DNA from 3 places in the Streptomyces sp. NPDC107559 genome. Region 3 is predicted to be linked to each of the others. Evidence: riboswitches for the same ligand, from Rfam matches in the RefSeq annotation. Region 3 holds a riboswitch; each other region holds the start of a gene.
What was found. A riboswitch is a leader RNA that binds a small molecule or an ion and turns the genes downstream of it on or off. The one in region 3 is predicted to bind cobalamin.

Region 1: another riboswitch for cobalamin. It lies ahead of ACZ7OY_RS32155 (CbtB domain-containing protein); the one in region 3 lies ahead of ACZ7OY_RS30565 ((2Fe-2S) ferredoxin domain-containing protein).
Region 2: another riboswitch for cobalamin. It lies ahead of ACZ7OY_RS20215 (ribonucleotide-diphosphate reductase subunit beta); the one in region 3 lies ahead of ACZ7OY_RS30565 ((2Fe-2S) ferredoxin domain-containing protein).

Annotation. Positions count from the first base shown of each region.
Region 1 covers NZ_JBVKBD010000014.1:23,668-25,916, forward strand. The annotation lists gene ACZ7OY_RS32145 (histidine phosphatase family protein) at 1-18, shown strand, start outside; gene ACZ7OY_RS32150 (CbtA family protein) at 85-840, opposite strand; gene ACZ7OY_RS32155 (CbtB domain-containing protein) at 860-1,081, opposite strand; cobalamin riboswitch at 1,117-1,270, opposite strand; gene ACZ7OY_RS32160 (lysylphosphatidylglycerol synthase domain-containing protein) at 1,330-2,249, opposite strand, start outside.
Region 2 covers NZ_JBVKBD010000006.1:217,543-219,791, forward strand. The annotation lists gene metE (5-methyltetrahydropteroyltriglutamate--homocysteine S-methyltransferase) at 1-132, shown strand, start outside; gene ACZ7OY_RS20210 (hypothetical protein) at 229-579, shown strand; cobalamin riboswitch at 664-846, shown strand; gene ACZ7OY_RS20215 (ribonucleotide-diphosphate reductase subunit beta) at 925-1,305, shown strand; gene ACZ7OY_RS20220 (CbtA family protein) at 1,355-2,221, opposite strand.
Region 3 covers NZ_JBVKBD010000012.1:150,252-152,500, forward strand. The annotation lists partial or broken gene ACZ7OY_RS30560 (5-methyltetrahydropteroyltriglutamate--homocysteine S-methyltransferase) at 1-697, opposite strand, end outside; cobalamin riboswitch at 703-878, shown strand; gene ACZ7OY_RS30565 ((2Fe-2S) ferredoxin domain-containing protein) at 1,060-1,455, shown strand; gene ACZ7OY_RS30570 (cysteine hydrolase family protein) at 1,477-2,157, opposite strand.

The DNA.
Region 1 (2,249 bases), on a different contig from region 3:
GCCGACACGGAGGACTGACCGCACCGGACGCCGAGAGGGCCCGCGGACGGTTCCGCGGGCCCTCTCGGCGTGACGACGGGATCGCTACGGGGCGGCCACCGCCGAACCCGATGGGACCCTCACGGGTTTCGGGTGCAGCAGCCGCTCGGCCAGTTCGCCGAAGACGAGGCCGAAGCCCGCCCACAGCGTGGCCTGCATGGCGAGGGCGGAGAGCCGGAACCGCCACAGCAGGGTGGCCGGGAAGTCCGCCGGGACCTCGTTGACGACGGGCAGGAACGCGTACGCCAGGACGATCACGGCGATGAAGCCGAGGACGGCGACCACGGTGGCGTACCAGGTGCCCAGTCTCGGCGCGAGCCGCTTGCCCGCGATCACCGCGGCGACCGCGAGGAGCACGCTGAGCACCATCATCAGGAAGTACAGCGTGGTGCGCCTGCCGATGGTGTCGGCGTCGCCGACCGACGGCGGGTTGGCCGGGTACTTCAGGAACGGCACGACGTAGACGGCGAGCAGCGCGGTGCCCGACAGCAGCAGCGCGGTGGCGCGGGGGCTGAAGCGGCCGACGCGCCCGAGGGCGAAGCAGAAGGCGAGAGCGGCGATGCCGCCGAACGCCACTCCGTAGATCAGCACGCCGGTGGCGAGGCCGGCGGTGGACTGGAGGCTGCGGGAGACGAGTTCGACCTCGTGCTCGTGGGCGTGCGCGTGCGCCTCCTCGAAGCCGATCGCGCTGTCCACGCTCGGCTCACCGAGGAAGTAGGCGACGACCAGGGCGAGCAGGCCGGCCGCGAGGCCGGCGAGCATGCCCCGCACGAGCAGGTTTCTGACTGTTGCGGAGTTCACGGGAGTTCGGTGCCCCTCGTCAGTGGCAGGGGAAGCCGAGCAGGTGGCGGGCGTCGTGCACCCACTCGTGGACGTCCTCGCCGGAGACGACGGAGGTGGCGCCCTGCTCGGCGCCGACGAAGTACAGCAGGACCAGCATCAGAATGCCGAAGAAGACCGCCCAGGGGGCAATGTCCTTCAGCGGCAGCTTGCCGGTGACAACGGGGGTGGTGGCGGTCGGCTGAGCGACGTGCTGCGCCATGGCAGGGCCTCCTCTGGGAGTTCGCGTCCCATCTCGGTGGTGCACAGGACGACGGCCCCGGGTCTGACTCGCGATGCGCTCCCGTCGAGGAGGCATCGTCCACAGTGGCGCGACCGTGCCGGATTCTCACCGGCTTCCGTGATCCCGTCGTCGTATCAGCACGACAGTACCGTGTGACGTATGCAGGGCCAATAGCGCGTCAGCAGGGGTGATCCCGCGCCCTGTTGGGCACGGGATCACGGGCGTCCTCAGAGCACCGAGCGTCGTGCGAGCAGGAGGAGGACCAGCAGCCCCGGGGCCATCGGCAGCCATGCGGTGAGCAGGCGGTAGCCGAGGACGGCCGAGATCGCCGCCTGGCCCGGCGCCCCGTCCGCGGTGAGCGCCAGGGCGAGCGCGGCGTCCAGGGAACCGAGACCGCCCGGCGTGGGCAGCAGCACCGCCGCGCCGCTGGCGACGAGGTACGCCATGACCACACGGCCCGTGGACAGCCCGAGGCCGAGCGCGTGGACGACGGCGACGACCACCCCGGCGTGCAGCAGCACGAACGCGGCCGAGCCGCCCCACAGCGCCCAGGCCCGCGCCCGGCACCGGTGCACCGCCCGCACCTCGGCGAGGGCCCGGCCCGCGGCGCGCCGCAGCCGTGGGCTCGCCGCGACGGCCACCACCACGGTCCCGGCCGCCACCGGCAGCAGCAGTACCAGCCCCTGCGGCACCCGGGCCGGCACCCGTACGGTGTCGGGCGAGGTCAGCAGCAGGGTCAGGCCCAGTGCGCAGCGGACCAGCCCGCCCGCCGCCGCCTTCACCGCGAGCGCGGTCGCCGAACGGGCCGTGGACAGTCCGCACCGGGTCAGGAAGCGCAGGTTGACCAGGGTCGCCCCGGCCCCGGCCGGCAGGAGATGGTTGGCGGCGGACGCGGCGAACTGCGCGGCCACGAGCCGTCGCCGCGGCAACCGTTCGGCGACCGCGCCCTGCTGGACGACAGCCGCGCACACCCAGGTCGACACGGCGGCGACGCAGGCGAGCAGCAGCCATGCGCGGTCGGCGGCGGCGAGCCGGTCCGCCCCGCTGTCCAGGACGTCCCGGTGCGAGACGAGGAACCCGCAGGCGGCCAGGAGTACCGCGAGCGTGACCCCCAGCTGCCAGTACCGGCGTCGGCCCGCGGCCACCG
Region 2 (2,249 bases), on a different contig from region 3:
ATCCCCGCCGAGCGCCTGTGGGTCAACCCCGACTGCGGCCTGAAGACCCGCGGCTGGCCGGAGACCCGCGCCTCCCTGGAGAACCTGGTCGCGGCGGCCCGCACCGTCCGGGGCGAACTGCCCGCGTCCTGATCCGCATCGTGGGGGGCCGGGACGCTCGCGGCGTCCCGGCCCCGTCCCACCGCACCGCACCGCACCGTCAGAACCAAGGCAGAGAGGAGGCTGTTGGTGCGCGGTAAACCGCGACAGGTCGTCGTGGACGGCAGGCCCATGGTCGCCATGTCGGAGAAGCAGTTCGAAAGCCTGCTGGCCATGCGCAGACAGCTCGGCAGCCAGACCGCCAGGATGCGGATGCTGCGGGACACGCTGGCCGATCTGGGCGAGTTCCTGGACTCCGTGGCCGAGGCGCTCGACGCATCACCCGAGCCACCGGAGATCACACCGCCCCCTTCCGGCCCCGCACATCCCCGGGCGGCTCTCGTCACGGAGATACGCCGACGCGCACAACAGGCACGCGCCATCAACGGGGCAGGACGCACTCCCAGGCACTGGAACCCGTCCGACCATACCAGGACTTAGGCTTACCTAAGTCTCGCGCGCGACACAACATCTGGGATGCGGGCACTCGCGAACTTCTAGATGCAGTGTTGGCGTTGCTGGTGGTTCGCCGAGCACTCCTGTGGTCGGCCTCGCAAGAGGGAACCCGGTGCAAGAGCGGGACTGCCCCGCAGCGGTGAGCGGGAACGACCGCCGTCCTACGCACTGGACCCGACGTACCGGGCCTGGGAAGCGACGGCCAGGTCGCGTCCCTGTTGTCGTCGCTGCTGCTGTACGCGGGCTTCTACCTCCCACTGCACTTCGCCACCCACGCCCTGCTCACCAACACGGCCGATATGATCCGCCTGATCCTGCGCGACAAAGGCCGTGCACGGCTACTACTCCGGCTACAAGTACCAGCGCGGTCTGGAGAAGCTCGACGCCGCCGGGCAGGAGGAGATGCGGGCGTTCACATACGGCCTTCTGGAGGAGCTGTACCCGCTGGAACTCCACTACTCCGGCGAGCTGTACGAGCCCCTCGGGCTCATGGACGACGTCGCCGTCTTCGTCCGCTACAACGCCAACAAGGCGCTGATGAACCTCGGCTACCCGGCCCGCTTCGGCGCGGAGGAGACCGAGGTGAACCCGGAGATCCTCGCGGCGCTGTCCCCAGGCGCGGACGAGAACCACGACTTCTTCTCCGGTTCCGGCTCCTCGTACGTCATGGGCAAGGCGGAGGACACCGCCGACGACGACTGGGACTTCTGAGCGACCGAGCGCGGTGATCTCGTCGAACACCGCGCTCCGGTCGGGCTGGTCATGCCGGGACGGGGTCCGGCTCCTGTGAGGCGGTGGGGGCATCCGGACTTACGGGGTTGAGCAGGCGTTCCGCCAGGGGCCCGAAGATCAGACCGATGGCCGTCCAGAGGATGAGCTGTGCGCCGACCGAGTAGAAGCGGAAGGCGAACAGTACGTCGGCCGGAAAGCCCGGGAAGACCATGTTGCCCCTGGAGTCGGTCAGCGGCTGCGGGGTCTCGGTGGCATGGTTGCCGTAGTTGGCCTTGTTGTACGAGAGGTGGCCGAGCGGCGGCAGGAGCAGCATGACGATCCCGATGGCGACGACGAACGCCGCACCCGCGAGGAGGCTGGCGTTCCAGTTGCCGAACCGAGCCTGGAGCCTCTTGCCCAGGTAGACGGCTCCCGCGAGGAAGGCGACCGAGCAGACGACCATGATCAGGTACAGGCCGCTGCGCTGCTGGATGGTCTCTTCGTGGCCGATCGCGGGCGGGTTGGCCGGGTACTTCAGGAACGGCACCATATACATGCCGAGGAACCCGCCGCCGGCGACGAGCAGCGCCAGGCTGCGTGCACGCAGCCCGCCGGTACGACCCAGGCAGATGGTGTAGGCGACCGCGAACAGGGCGCCCATCGCCATCCCGAAGAAGACGATGCCGATACCGATGCCGACGTTGGCCTGGACGGTGCGGCTGAACAGGTCCGGGCCCGCGGCTTCGACGTGCAAGCCCGCTGCCTTGTCCAGGGCGTTCTGCGCGGCGTCACGGCCGCTCTCGTAGTCGATGGCCTTGGCGATCTGCGGCTCGGCGAAAATCCGCGCGAAGACGAAGGCGAGCAGGCCCGCGACCGCGCCGGCGAGGACGCCGCGCAGTATGAGCTTCTTTTCCATGTCGAGTCGTCCGTACGTCCGGGTGCCG
Region 3 (2,249 bases):
GGAGTTCCGTACGGAGCGTGCGGGCGGCGGCGACCATGTTCTCCAGCGCGGCACGGGTCTCGGGCCAGCCGCGGGTCTTCAGGCCGCAGTCGGGGTTGACCCACAGGCGCTCGGCGGGAATCGCCCGGAGACCGGCCCGCAGCAGTTCGGCGGCCTCCTGCGCGCTCGGCACGCGGGGGGAGTGGATGTCGTAGACGCCGGGCCCGGCCTCGCGCGGGTAGCCCTGGGCGGCGAGTTCGCGGGCGACCTGCATGCGGGAGCGGGCGGCCTCCAGGCTGATGACGTCGGCGTCGAGGTCGTCGATGGCCCGGACGACGTCGCCGAACTCGGCGTAGCACATATGGGTGTGGATCTGGGTGTCCGGGCGTACACCGCTGGTGGTGAGCCGGAACGCCTCCGTGGCCCAGGCCAGATACGCGGCGTGGCCGGCGGCCCGCAGCGGCAGGGTCTCGCGCAGGGCGGGTTCGTCCACCTGGATCACCGAGGTCCCGGCCCTCTCGAGGTCGCCCACCTCGTCGCGCAGCGCGAGAGCGACCTGCCGGGCGGTGTCGGCGAGGGGCTGGTCGTCGCGGACGAAGGACCAGGCGAGCATGGTGACCGGTCCGGTGAGCATGCCCTTGACCGGGCGTGAGGTCAGGGACTGGGCGTACGTCGTCCAGCGCACGGTCATCGGCTCGGGGCGGGAGATGTCGCCGGCGGACTTGATAGCCTCGGCGGGCCAGTCGAGCCACACCCGAGGCCAGGGAATCCGGTGCGAATCCGGAACTGACGCGCAGCGGTGAGGGGGACGGGCGGGGCACGACGCCACTGGGAGACCGGGAAGGCGCCCCGACCGGACGAACCCGAGTCCGAAGACCTGCTGGCACCTTCGCGCCCCGGCGTGGAGGGACGTCCGCAGGCCAGGCTCCGCGTACGAGCCCCGACCCCAGAGGCATGCCCGTGCTCCGTACCCCGCCCCTCTGCGCACCGAGGTCGCCCGCGACCCGGGACACCCCGCGATCCGCTTCCTGCGGCCGGTCGTCCGCACTGGATCCCGCCCGAAGCGGAGTGTGAGGAGCGATGCCTCGACAGCGCCATGAAGCAGCCGGCCCGGTGCAGGCCCTGGCCGGACCGGCACCGTGCCGCGCCGTCGTCTGCCGGGACTGCTGCTGCGGAACCCCGAAAGTCACCGGCGTCGACCACGACCGCCAACTCGCCCGCCTGGCCGAGGAGGTACCCGTACGCGTCTCGGACTGCCTCGGCGTGTGCGAACACGCCAACGTGGTCGTCGTCCAGCCCTCCGCTGCCGCACGTGCCGCAGGAGCCCGCCCGGTCTGGCTCGGGCTCGTCAACGACCCCGACGCCACCGAGGACATCGCCGCCTGGATCCAGGCCGGCGGCCCCGGCGTCGCCCCCTGCCCCGCCATTCTCGACCTCTACGTCTTCACGCCGCCGCGCAAGGCGGCAACCTCCTGACGGCCGGCGTCCCGATCGGTGTCAGCCCGCGTCGGCGGTGTGTCCGAGCAGCAGCCCTTCGACTGCGGCGGTGCCGAGGATCTGGACACCGATGCCCGCGAGCTCCGTCAGGGCCGAGTCCGTCACCCGGGAGACCGCGTCCCGCACCAGGGCGACCCGGAAGTCCCGTTCCGACGCCTGCATGATGCTGGCCCGCGGGCAGTTGGGCAGGTTGCACCCAGCGAACACCAGCGTGTCGACGCCGAGTTCACGCAGCAGATCCGCCAGGCAGGTGCGGTAGAAGGCACCCCAGCGCGGCTTGAAGACCGCATGGTCGTACGGCCCCAACCGCTGAGGCCGGCCGGACAGCAGCAGCGCCGGGTCCAGGGCGGGCGCGTCCTCCGGCAGGAGCCCGTCGGCCGGCTCACTGCCCGGTGTGCCGGGCGCGGCGATCCGCACCCCGGACTCCAGCAGCCCGCGCCGTACCAGATCGGCGTTGCCCCCGCCTTCCTCGTACAAGCGCACCACGTGCACCACAGGTCGCCCGGCAGCGCGGAAGGCGGACACGGTCCGCCGCAGCGCGGGCAGGATCTCCGTCGTCCCCGGTACCCCGTACGGGGCTTCGGAGAGGAAGTCGCGCTGCACATCGATCGTGATGAGCGCGGAGGTCGCGAAGTGCGGTGCGGTGTAGGGCTCTTGGGGCTCTGTCCCGGTCGACGTCATGGCCCGACCCTATGCGACCGCCCGACCCAGGACACCGAGCTCGGCGGGCGGGCTTCTCCCAGGTCAGCGGGTAATGCCCGGGTGCCGGGCGA